Regions from separate parts of the Kocuria sp. 2SI genome, predicted to be linked through region 3. Evidence: riboswitches for the same ligand, from Rfam matches in the RefSeq annotation. Region 3 holds a riboswitch; each other region holds the start of a gene.
The links. A riboswitch is a leader RNA that binds a small molecule or an ion and turns the genes downstream of it on or off. The one in region 3 is predicted to bind S-adenosylmethionine.
Positions count from the first base shown of each region.

Region 1 (4,100 bases), on a different contig from region 3:
GGCCATGGCCGGTCTGCTCAACCTCATCCCGCGCTACCTGCCGCGCTACGGCATGGCGCCCGAGTGGACCCGCGCTCCGCGGCCGCTGGTGCTCACGATCCTGGCTGCCGCCCTGGTCGTCACGGCGGTCTTCCGCGCCGACGTGGATGCGCAGGGCGGGGCCTACGCGACCGGGGTGCTGGTGCTGATGCTCTCGGCCTCCTTCGCCTCGACCCTGTCGGCGGGAAAGCGGGGGCATCGCCGCGCCGCCGTGGGATTCGCGGCGATCACCGTGGTGATCGCCTACACGACCGCCGACAACATGATCAGCCGCCCCGATGGCCTCCACGTGGCCCTCGTGTTCATCGCAGCCCTGCTGGCAGCGTCGTTCGCCTCGCGGGTCTGGCGGGCCTCGGAGCTGCGGATCCGCAGCATCGATTTCGACCAGACCTCGCTGGCCTGGCTGCGCGGCTGCCGCGGACGCACGGTGCGGCTGATCGCGCACCGGCCGCGCACCCAGCTGGGCGCAGCAGGGGCCCAGGCCCAGCAGCTCCTGCTCAGCGACCCCGACCTGGCCGAGAAGCTGCGCGACGAGCGCGAATGGCATCGCCTTCCCTCGGCCGACGGCGTCCTGTTCGTGGAGGTGACCCTGCGCGATCCATCGGACTTCGAGGACCGGTTGCGCGTGAGTGCCCACGAGATCGACGGCCACCGCGTCCTGCGCGCAGAGGGCTCGTCGGTGCCCACCTGCCTGGCCGGCGTGGCCCTGGCCGTCCGGGACCGGACGGGGCGGCCGTCGCACCTCTACCTCGAGTGGTCCGACGGCTCGCCGCTGGTGAACTCCCTGCGCTTCCTGCTCCTCGGCCGCGGTCAGACGGCGACGGCCGTGCACGAGGTCCTGCGCCGGGCGGTGGCGCGCAAGCAGGACCGCCCGTTCGTGCACGTGACGTGAGGCTCCGCGCAGGGCTGCGGACGCAATCCTCGGGAACCGCAGCTTGAATTTCTGGACGCATACATCGCCACTGCATCCCTGCCAGTGATGGCAAAGGCCCTCGGAAGGGCCAGGGCCTCTGCCAGCTGCCGTTCCCCAGCCCTCAGCCGAGATCCCGCGCCGGGGTGTCCGCCGTGGACGGCCTGCCCATGTAGGCCCCGCGGTACTTGGCCGCCGGGTGGGTGTCGAGCACCTTGGTCTGCCCTGCACCGTAGACGTTCTCGCGCAGGGTGGGGCCGTCGTAGTCGGTGCGGTAGCGCCCGCGCTTCTGCAGCTCCGGGACCACCTGCTCCACGAAGTCCTCGAACGAGCCCGGGGACACGTGGTAGGCCAGGTTGATCCCGTCCAGGCCGCCCTCGTCGATCCAGGTCTCGAGCTGATCGGCCACGGTCTGCGGGGAGCCCACGACCACATCGCCCATGCCGCCGATCGCGCAGTGGCGGGCGATCTCCTCGCGCGTCCACTGCTTGGTGCCGTCCTGCATGGTGAACGGCGTGAGGAAGGACTGGATGGCCTCGGTCTTGACGTAGTTCAGGACCTCGTCCTCCTGGAACGTGGACAGATCCAGCCCGGACCAGCCGCCGATGATGGCCTGCGAGGCCTCCAGGTTGGCGTAGCTCTGGTACTCGCGGTACTTGGCCTGGGCCTTCTCGTCGGTCTCATCGACCACCACGGAGAGCATCGCGTAGATCTTCACGTCGTCCCGGTCACGGCCCTCGGCCTCGACCTTGTCGCGGATCCGGTCGGTCATGTACCGGGTGAGGTCCGGGCGCAGGGCGCCGATGAACACGGCTTCGGCGTGCTTGCCCGCGAAGGCCTGCCCGCGCGAGGAGGCCCCGGCCTGGAAGATCAGCGGGGTGCGCTGCGGGCTGGGCTCGGTGAGCGCCGCACCAGGCACCGTGAAGTGCTTGCCCTGGTGCTGGATCGGGTGGACCTTGGCCGGATCGGCGTAGATCCCGCGCTCCACGTCCTTCACGACGGCGTCGTCCTCCCAGGAGCCCTCCCACAGCTTGTAGCAGACGTCGAGGAACTCCTCGGCGATCTCGTAGCGCTCGTCGTGCTCGATCTGGGTGGGCAGACCCTGGTTCTCGGCCGCCGAAGGCAGGTAGGAGGTCACCACGTTGAAGCCCACGCGCCCGCGGGTCAGGTGATCCAGCGTCGCGTACTTGCGCGCCAGCGTGTACGGCTGCTCGTAGGTGACCGCACTGGTCACGCCGAAGCCGAGGTTCTTCGTCACCGCGGCCATGGCGGAGATCTGCATGAACGGATCGTTGACCGGGACCTGCGCGCCGTCGGCGATCGAGGGGGCGGCCGAGTTGCGGTAGATGTCGTAGATGCCGACAACGTCGGCCAGGAACAGGGCGTCGAAGCGGCCCCGCTCGAGCACCTGGGCCAGGTGCGTCCAGTACTCGATCGTGTTGTACTCCGTGGCCCGCGAGCGCGGGTGGCGCCACAGCCCGAAGCTCTGGTGATCCACGCAGGTCATGTCGAAGGCGTTCAGGGAGATCCGCTTGGCCATGGGAGGCTGCTCCTGAGGGGTCAGACCCGCGCCCCGTGCGCCGCTCATGCCGCGGCCAACCTGCGGGTCCAGCGCGTGCATGCGCCGCACTTGCCGCACGCGGTCTAGCGAGCGGCCCGATCCTCACCTGGGGCACCCCGCTACGGGAGAGGGTTGCCGTCCGGCCAGCCAGGGCTGTGGGCCGGAACTCTTGATCGTGTGAGCGTCATCCTATGCACACCTGAGGCGACGGTGCGAAGCCCGTCCCGTGCGTTGCCCCGCTCGTCCTCCGATTTGCTGTCTCCCCGGACCAGGGCATTGAATGACCCCGGTTCCCATCCGGAGCGGCCGAGAGACCTGGCTCGTCGACGCCGCAGCAACCAGTGCCGTCCATTACGCGGCACAAGGTGCTAATGCCAGGACCGATGGAGTGATGTGATGATCTCTGCGCCCCCGTCCGCCCTGAGCACGGTCGATGCCGCCGCCCTGACCTTCGATGGCGTCGGCAAGTCCTTCCCCTCTTCCGGCGGCCTCCAGCGCGATGTCCTGGCCGACGTCAGCTTCCATGTCCGCCCCGGCGAGATCGTCTCGGTGCTGGGCCCGTCGGGCTGCGGCAAGTCGACCCTGCTGCGCGCGGTGGCCGGTCTCGGCACGGCCTCCGCCGGCCGGGTCCTGATCGACGACGCGCCCGTGCACGGCCTGGACCCGCGCTGCGCGGTGGGCTTCCAGGAGCCGCGGCTGCTGCCCTGGCGCACGGTGGCCCGCAACGTGGCGCTCGGGCTGCCCCGCGGGGTCCGGGGCCGCGAGGCCGAGCAGCGCGTGGCGCACCTGCTCGAGCTGGTGCGGCTGACGAAGCATGCCGAGGACCGCCCGTCGGAGATCTCCGGCGGCATGGCCCAGCGGGCCTCGCTGGCCAGGGCGCTGGCGCGCAATCCGCAGGTGCTGCTGCTCGACGAGCCGTTCGGGGCGCTCGATGCCCTGACCCGTCTGAAGATGCAGGACCTGCTGCTGGAGATCCACGCCGCAGATCCCACGACGGTGCTGGTGGTCACCCACGATGTGGAAGAGGCCCTGGTGCTCTCCGACCGCGTGGTCGTGCTCGGGACGCCGCCGGAAGGCGGGCCGGCAGGGATCCAGGAGATCCTCACGGTCGACTCGCCGCGACCGCGCCACCGCGATGATCCCGAGCTGACGCAGGCCCGCACGCACCTGCTCGGCCTGCTGGGCGTGGAGGCATGAGCGGGCTGACGCGTCGTCGCCTGCTGGGCCTGGCCGCCGCCGGGGCCGCCGCCGCGCCCCTGTCCGGGTGCGTCATGGAGGGCGAGGGCCCGGGCCGCGGCATGGCCGCCGGCTCGGACACCGAGATCTACCTGGACTACGCGACCTACAACCCGCTGTCGCTGATCATCCGCGAGAAGGGCTGGCTGGAGACCGTCGCCGCAGAGGACGGCCAGGAGGTCCACTGGACGTTCTCGGCCGGGTCCAACAAGGCCAACGAGTTCCTGCGCGGCGGGGCGATCGACATCGGCTCGACCGCGGGCTCGGCCGCGCTGCTGGCGCGCACCAACCGCTCCCCCATCCGCGCGATCGACATCTGCTCCCAGCCGGAGTGGGCAGCACTCGTACGCACCG
Region 1 is NZ_SCNB01000001.1:43,749-47,848, forward strand. It holds gene FFS25_RS00185 (APC family permease) at 1-931, shown strand, start outside; gene FFS25_RS00190 (LLM class flavin-dependent oxidoreductase) at 1,074-2,489, opposite strand; SAM riboswitch class IV at 2,571-2,685, opposite strand; SAM riboswitch class I at 2,801-2,908, shown strand; gene FFS25_RS00195 (ABC transporter ATP-binding protein) at 2,907-3,707, shown strand; gene FFS25_RS00200 (aliphatic sulfonate ABC transporter substrate-binding protein) at 3,704-4,100, shown strand, end outside.
Region 1: it holds a riboswitch for S-adenosylmethionine, as region 3 does, so the genes downstream of both, FFS25_RS00195 (ABC transporter ATP-binding protein) here and FFS25_RS05550 (MetQ/NlpA family ABC transporter substrate-binding protein) in region 3, are expected to answer to the same signal.

Region 2 (4,100 bases), on a different contig from region 3:
CGGCCTCCTGGCCGACATAGCGGATCGGGCCCACGAACTCGGGGAACGGCGGCAGATTGCCGGTCGAGATCCCGCTGGAGGGGTCGGTGTAGGCGTCCTGGAAGCGCTGTCGGTCACGACGGTCGCCGAAGCTCGTGAGCCGCACCTGACCCGGCTCGGAGCGCACCGCCGTCTGGCTCCAGAGATCGACCGAGCCGGGGCCCAGCCCGTCGAGGCGGTCGAAGATGTAGTGCCACCAGGCGCCGTAGTCGGTGTCCTCGGACATGGCGTGGCCGTACTCGCCGTCGTTGACGACGTCGATCCCCAGGTTCTTCTGGCGCTGGACGACGTCGACGACAGACTCGGTGAGCAGCTGGTCGTAGTCCTGTCCGCCGGTGCGGGCGCGGTTAGCCTCGATCAGCTGATCGGTGCGCGGCAGGGAGCCGGCGTGGGTGGTGAGGATGCGATTCTCGGAGCGGTGCATGAAGAGATTCCTTTCTGCGTGAGATGGGTATGCGGCCACCCCGCCGAGTGGATACCCAGTTGCGCTGTTCAGGCAGGTAGCGCAACTGGGTATCCACTCGGCGGTGGGGAGGGGGGGTCAGAAGAGGCGGCTCGAGGCGATCTGCGCGCCCTCGGCCAGTGACTCGAGCTTGGCCATGGCGATCTGCGGGTGCAGACGGCCGCCCAGCCCGCAGTCGGTCGAGGCGATGACGCGCTCGCGGCCCACGACGGAGGCGAAGCGCTCGATGCGCTCGGCCACCAGCTCCGGGTGCTCGACCACGTTGGTGGAGTGCGAGACGACGCCCGGGATGATGACCTTGTCCTCGGGCAGCCCGGCATCCGCCCATTCGCGCCACTCATGGCCGTGACGGGCGGAGGCCGCCTCGAAGGAGTAGCCTCCGGCGTCGATCTGCAGCAGGGGCTCGATCAGGTGCTTGAGCTCCAGGTCGGTCGTGTGCGGGCCGTGCCAGGAGCCCCAGCACAGGTGGAATCGGATCTGCTCCTGCGGCAGCCCGCGCAGCGCGTGGTTCAGCGCCTCGATCCGCAGCTGGATGAAGGAGCGGTAATCCTCGAGCGAGGGCTCCGGGTTGATCTGGTCCCACGACTCGGCGATCGAGGGGTCGTCGATCTGCACGATCAGCCCGGCGTCGACGATCGCCTGGTACTCCTCGCGCATGGCGTCGGCGCAGGCGTAGACGAGCTCCTCCTCGGTGGCGTAGTACTCGTTGCTCACTCGGGCGCAGGAGCCGGGGGACAGAGCGGCGATGAAGCCCTGCTCGGCGCCGGAGCCCTCGAGCGCGGACTTGAGGTTCGCGATGTCCGCCTGCACGGCGTCGTGGCCGGTGTAGGTCAGCGGCCCGGTGATCTTGGGCTGGGCCACCCGCTTGCGGGCGGTGAGGATCCCGGAGGACTGATCGGCATAGGCCTCGGCGAAGCGCTGCCGGTCGCGGCGATCGGCGAACGACGTCAGCACGATGTTGCCCGGCGAGGAGCGCTTGGCGCCGGCGTTCGGGTCCCAGCGGTCCTCGTCGGAGGGGCTCAGCCCGCCCAGGCGGGAGAACGAGTAGTTCCACCAGGCGCCGTAGTCGACGGAGCTGGACATGGTGTGGCCGTACTCGCCGTCGTTGACGATGTCGATCCCGATCTCGGACTGCCGGGCGACGATGTCGCGGACGCCCTGCTGCATGGTGGCCACGAGCTCCTCCCACGAGATCGTGCCGGCCTGGTAGGCCTCGTTCGCGGCCAGCAGCTCGGGGGTGCGGGGCAGGGAGCCCACGTGGGTGGTCTGGATGCGGTCGGTGTTCAGCATGCGCGAAGGCACGTCCTTTCCATCGGTCCTGGCGGGAGCACCTCTGCGCTGGGGACGGATCCCCGCATGGTTGCTGCGACGTCTTCGAGCCAAGGTCTCTCGGTCGCTCGTGATGGTGACGTCGATCATCCTGCCATGCCGAGGACGTCGCACCCAACCCACGAAAGCCGTCGAGTGGATCCCCAGTTGCGCTGTTCGCCCGAACAGCGCAACTGGGGATCCACTCGGCGGGGTGGGGGAACGGAGGGTCAGCGGGGCATCGCTGCCGGGTCGTCGAACTCCTCCGGGGCGCGGAAGCGGGTCACGCCGCGGCGCTTGGCCAGCACAGCGCCGATGATCCACAGGAGAGCGAACAGGCCCGCCGTGAGCAGGATCTGCTGACGCACGCCGGGCACCGTCATGCCCAGGATCACGACGGCCACCATGCCCGCCAGCGCCACGTAGGACAGCACCGGGTAGCCCCAGGCCCTGAGCACGAGGTCGCGGCCCTCGCGCTCGGCGCGGCGGCGCAGCACCAGGTGGGAGACGATCGTCATGGACCAGATGACGATCAGGGTGGAGCCCACGATGTTGAGCAGGATGCCCAGGATCTCCTCGGCCCACAGGTAGTTCAGCCCGACCGTCACGAAGCCGAAGGCCACCGCGGCCACCGGCACGCCGCGGGGGTTGGTCCTGCTCAGCGCGGCCGGTGCCAGGCTGCGGTGGGACAGCGAGAAGATCATCCGCGAGGCGCCGTACAGGTTGACGTTCAGCGACGACAGCAGCGCGACGGTCACCACGACCGCCATGATGGAGGCGACGGCCGGAAGCCCCGCGGTGTTGAGCACGGCCACGAACGGGGAGGCCAACAGGTTCTCGTCGTTCCACGGCATGGCCAGGACCATGATGGCCACGGAGCCCATGTAGAAGATCAGGATGCGCCACACGATGGTGCGGATCGCCCGGCCCACGTTCTTCTCGGGGTCCTCGGTCTCGGCCGCCGCCACGGCCACGATCTCGATGCCGCCGAAGGCGAAGGCCACGATCAGCAGGCCGGCGGCCACGCCTCCGATGCCGTTGGGCATGAAGCCGCCGTGGGCGGTGAGATTGGCCAGGCCGGGCGCCTCGGCCGTGGGCAGCAGGCCGATCACGAACAGCCCGCCGATCACCAGGAAGACGACGACGGCGGCGACCTTGAGCAGCGAGAACCAGAACTCGAACTCGCCGAACTGCCCCACGCCGATGAGGTTGATGGCGGTGAAGATGATCATGAAGATCAGCGCGAGCAGCCACTGCGGGGCGATGGGCCAGGCGGAGACCAGGATCTGGGCGGCCGCGGTGGCCTCGGCGGCGATCACGATGATCAGCTGCACCCACCACAGCCAGCCGACGGCGAAGCCCGCGGCCGGGCTGACGGCTCGGCCCGCGTAGACGGAGAAGGCGCCGGAGGTGGGGTGATCGGCGACCATCTCGCCGAGCATGCGCATGATCAGGATGATCAGGAACCCGGCGACGACGTAGGACACGAGCACCGACGGCCCGGCGGCGGCGATGCCTGCCCCCGAGCCGACGAACAGGCCTGCGCCGATGGCCGAGCCGAGGCTCATCATGACCAGGTGGCGGCCCTTCATGTGGGCCTTCAGGTTCGAGTCCTGCGGGCCGTCTGCCCCGGGCGCTGCGGGAGCGGTGGTGCTCTGCGAATGGCGTCCGCGACTGGTCGCGGGCGAGGATCCGGAACCCATGGGGGCCTCCTGGTGGTGAGGGCGCCGGGGGATCGGCCTTGGGCGCCTGTGCTGCACGTCACAATCTGATGGCGACACACTAGGCCACCCCGAGGGCGAGTTCCGGGCCTCCGCGGAAGCCTTCGCGAGCGTCGGACGATGCGCCCCGTGATCCGCGTCTCACGGGTGGGATCGTCCGGCGTGCCTGCGCGCAGCGGGCGAGGGCGTCCGCTGGCGCAGGTGTGTGACATCAGATCGTCTCGGGGCCCTCCGAGCCCGCCTGATAGTCCTGCAGCGGCACCAGGCCGTCCGCCACGGCGTCGATCGCCGGCTGCACGATCCGCCAGCAGTGCTGCGAGGCCTCGGCGCTGACGCTGAAGGAGCGGTCGCCGTCGAGCATGCGGCGCACCACGGAGCCGTAGGCGGAGAAGGGCGACTCGGGGGTGGCCGAGGACAGGGTCACCCGCGAGGTCCCGCGGGGGTCGAAGGGGCCGCCCGCGCTGAGCTCGAGGCTGATCTCGCCGGTGGCCAGGTCCACTCGCAGGATGTCGCCGGCGGGGTCGCCGAACTCCTGGGCCCCGGCGGGGACGGGGCGGAAGCGCACCAGC
Region 2 is NZ_SCNB01000001.1:104,673-108,772, reverse strand. It holds gene FFS25_RS00455 (cobalamin-independent methionine synthase II family protein) at 1-463, opposite strand, end outside; gene FFS25_RS00450 (cobalamin-independent methionine synthase II family protein) at 581-1,792, opposite strand; SAM riboswitch class I at 1,809-1,911, opposite strand; gene FFS25_RS00445 (amino acid permease) at 2,041-3,513, opposite strand; gene FFS25_RS00440 (glucose-6-phosphate dehydrogenase) at 3,743-4,100, opposite strand, start outside.
Region 2: it holds a riboswitch for S-adenosylmethionine, as region 3 does, so the genes downstream of both, FFS25_RS00450 (cobalamin-independent methionine synthase II family protein) here and FFS25_RS05550 (MetQ/NlpA family ABC transporter substrate-binding protein) in region 3, are expected to answer to the same signal.

Region 3 (4,100 bases):
CAGCGGCTCGGGGCTAGGATGCTCCCCCCGAGCCGCTCAGGGTCTACTCTCGAGGAGATGCTCAGCAGTCTGAGCACTCGACCCCCAGTTCAGGGACGTCGCACTTGCGTCCCGGAAGAGGAGAAGCACCATGATCGGATCCATCATCGCCTGGCTGGTTCTCGGCATCATCGCCGGCGCCATCGCCAAGCTCATCATGCCCGGCAAGCAGGGCGGCGGCATCGTGATGACCATCATCCTGGGCATCGTCGGCGCCTTCGTCGGCGGCCTGATCGCCATGGTCATCCCGGGCCTGCACCCGGCCGGCAGCACCCTGTCCATCGGCTCGATCGTGCTCGCCATCATCGGCGCGCTCGTCGTGCTGTTCATCTACGGCGCCCTCACCAAGGGCAGCCGCGGCGGTGCCGTCGAGCGCTGAGCCGACGCGTTCCGCAGCACCTGCAAGCGCCCCGTCCCTCGTCGAGAGGGGCGGGGCGCTTCGTCTCCTCCGGGCCAGGGGGCGTGCGCGGAAGGGGGGGGCGCGTCCAACGCGCTCCGGCAGCACTGGAGGCAGGTCGGCATACTGGAGCCATGTCCGAGATCTCCAGCGAACAGCGTCCCGCCCCCCAGGCTCCCCTGTGGGCCGAGTCCCAGCGCCGCATCTGCATCCTGGGCTCGACCGGCTCCATCGGCACGCAGGCGCTCGACGTCGTGCGCACCGCCGCGGCGTCGGCCGATCAGCAGGCCCCATTCCGGGTGGTGGCCCTGGCGGCCGGCTCGTCGAACCTCGAGCTGCTCGCGGAGCAGGCCGTCGAGACCCGGGCCCCGCTCGTGGCGACGTCCGGCGATGTCCAGGACGCGGCGCTGCTCGAGCGCATGATCGCCTCGCGGGTCCTGGCGCTGGGGGAGGACTATTCCCCGCAGATCCTCGCGGGATCGGAGGCCGCCGTGCAGGCGGCGCGAGCGCCGGGGGCCGATCTCGTCCTCAACGGCATCACCGGCTCGATCGGGCTGGCCCCCACCCTTGCCGCCCTGGAGGCCGGCAAGCTGCTGGCCCTGGCCAACAAGGAGTCGCTGATCGCCGGCGGTGAGCTGGTGCGCCGAGCCGCGCAGGCCTCCCCGCACGACGACCCGCTGATCCCCGTGGACTCCGAGCACTCAGCCCTGGCCCAGGCGCTGCGCAGCGGCGCGTCGGCAGAGGTCGATCGGCTCGTGCTGACGGCCTCCGGTGGACCCTTCCGCGGGCGCTCGCGCGATTCCCTGCGGGACGTGCGCCCGCAGGACGCCCTGGCTCATCCCACCTGGGACATGGGGCTGATGGTGACCACGAACTCCTCGACCATGGTCAACAAGGCCCTCGAGGTCCTCGAGGCCCACCTGCTCTTCGACATCCCCTTGGAGCGCATCGACGTGGTGGTGCACCCGCAGTCCGTCGTGCACTCGATGGTGCAGTTCGTGGACGGCTCCACCATGGCTCAGGCCTCCCCGCCGGACATGCGCCTGCCGATCGCGCTGGGCCTCGGCTGGCCGCATCGGGTCCCGGGCGCCGCCTCGCCGTGCGACTGGACTCAGGCGGCGACCTGGAGCTTCGAGCCGCTGGATGAGGAGGCCTTCCCAGCGGTGCGTCTGCTCAAGGAGGCGGCGGCTTCAGGGCCCACCGGCCCTGCCGTGTTCAACGCCGCGAACGAGCAGGCGGTCCTGGCCTTCCACGCCGGGCGCCTGGGCTTCCTGGAGATCGTCGAGCTCGTGGCCGAAGTCGTGCGGGAGCATGAGCCCGTCGACGAGCTGAGCCTCGAATCGGTGCTGGCAGCCGAGGCCTGGGCTCGCTCCCGCGCTGATGAGCTGGTGAGGCAGAGGCGTCGATGAGCCGGCCTCCGGGACGCGGCCGACGTGCATCCGGTGCCTGAGCCAGAGCCCGTGCCAGGCCTCGTGGGGGGCTCGCCCGCACCGGACTCAGATGCTAGGATCTGCGCCGGATGACGAGATCCGGCGCGAAGCTCTGGCTGGCCGGACGGCAACCCTCTCACCGTGGTGGGGTGCCCCAGATGACCATTCGGCTCCGGTTCCGCACCGCGGCAAGCACGGATTTGGGTTCGTGCGCAGCATCGATGCGCACGCCTGACGTTCAGCGCCGCCGGTCACCCCGATGGGATCGGACAGCTCGCTGAACGAAAGGCAACCCCTCCCATGCGCGCACACCGTCTCTCCGCCCTGGCCGTGACCACAGTCCTCGGCCTGACCCTCGCCGGCTGCGGCGGCGGCGACTCCGATGAGGCCCCCTACGACGACGGGGTCATCAAGATCGGCGTCGTCGGCACCACCCCCGTGAACGAGGCCCTCGTGGAGAAGGCCGAGGAGGAGGGCATCACCGTCGAGCTGGTCGAGCTCTCCGAGTACAGCCAGGTCAACCCGGCGACCGTCTCCGGCGACGTCGACATGAACTGGTTCCAGCACATCGCGTACCTGGCGGACTACAACAACAGCTCCGGGGAGACCGTCACCCCGATCGCCTCGACCTCGATCTACCCGCTGGGCCTGTACTCCAACGAGTACGAGTCGCTCGAGGACATCCAGGACGGCGACGAGATCGCCATCCCCAACGACTCGATCAACCAGTCGCGCGCGCTGCTGCTGCTGCAGGCCAACGGCCTGGTCGAGTTCACCTCGGACACCACCGCCCCGACCGAGTCGGACATCGACACCGAGGCCTCGAAGGTCTCCGTCACCCCGGTCTCGGCCGAGCAGACCGTGCTGTCTCTGGACTCTGTGGCCGGCTCCGTCATCAACAACGACTTCCTGGCCCGCGGCGACATCGATCCCGATTCGGCCCTGGCCTCCGACGGCGCCGAGAACGAGAACGCCCGTCCGTACGTGAACCTGTTCGCCACCACCGAGGCCAACAAGGACGACGAGACCCTCCACAAGGTCGCCGATCTCTTCCACACCCCGGAGGTCGAGGAGGCCGAGAAGGAGGACACCAAGGGCACCGCGGTGACCATGGAACTCTCGCAGGAGGAGCTGGAGCAGGTCCTCTCCGATTACGAGGAGGACCTCCAGAAGTGACCCCGGCCGAGCAGTTCCACCCCGACAGCGAGCCGGTGGCCGACGCCGCTGACACGCAGCGGCGTCGGCCCGGGCCCGAGACCGAGGCGATCGTGCGCTTCGACGGCGTCACCAAGTCCTTCACCACGGGCAAGGGCAGGACCAAGCGGGACGTGACCGCAGTCGACGATGTCACCCTCGACATCCGCCGAGGCGAGATCTTCGGCGTGATCGGCTACTCGGGTGCCGGCAAGTCCACGCTCGTGCGCCTGATCAACGGCCTGGAGCCGGTGACCTCCGGCGTCGTCGAGGTCGACGGCCGCCGGGTCGACGGCCGCACCGAGAATCAGCTGGCCCCGATCCGTCGCGACATCGGCATGATCTTCCAGCAGTTCAACCTGTTCACGTCGCGCTCAGTGGCCGGCAACGTCGAGTACCCGCTGAAGCAGGCGGGCTGGTCGGCGGCCGATCGCAGGGCGCGCGTGAAGGAGCTGCTCGAGTTCGTCGGGCTCTCCGAGCGGGCGGGCAACTACCCCGAGCAGCTCTCGGGCGGGCAGAAGCAGCGCGTGGGCATCGCCCGGGCGCTGGCTGCCAACCCCAAGATCCTGCTGGCCGACGAGTCCACCTCCGCACTGGACCCGGAGACCACCCAGGAGGTGCTGGCGCTGCTGCGCCGGGCCAACCGGGAGTTCGGGATCACGGTCGTGCTGATCACCCACGAGATGGACGTGGTGCGCTCGATCGCCGATCGCGTCGCGGTCATGGACAGCGGACGCGTGGTCGAGATGGGCCCCACGGCCCAGATCTTCTCGGCCGGGCAGTCGCCCACGACCCGTCGCTTCGTCTCCACCGTCGTCCACGCCGAGCCGGACGCCGAGGAGCTCGCGCACCTGCGCGCGCGCCACCACGGCCGCCTGGTGGTCATGGAGATCCGCGAGGGCGTCGATGTCGGCACGGTGCTCAGCCGCGCCGCTGCTGAGCGCGGCGTGGGCTTCAGGATCGTGTTCGGCGGGGTGTCGGTGCTGCAGGAGCAGTCCTTCGGCTCCCTGACCGTCGAGCTGCTGGGCGAGCCGCAGGCC
Region 3 is NZ_SCNB01000007.1:5,965-10,064, reverse strand. It holds gene FFS25_RS05560 (GlsB/YeaQ/YmgE family stress response membrane protein) at 131-418, shown strand; gene dxr (1-deoxy-D-xylulose-5-phosphate reductoisomerase) at 571-1,845, shown strand; SAM riboswitch class IV at 1,955-2,067, shown strand; gene FFS25_RS05550 (MetQ/NlpA family ABC transporter substrate-binding protein) at 2,167-3,042, shown strand; gene FFS25_RS05545 (methionine ABC transporter ATP-binding protein) at 3,078-4,100, shown strand, end outside.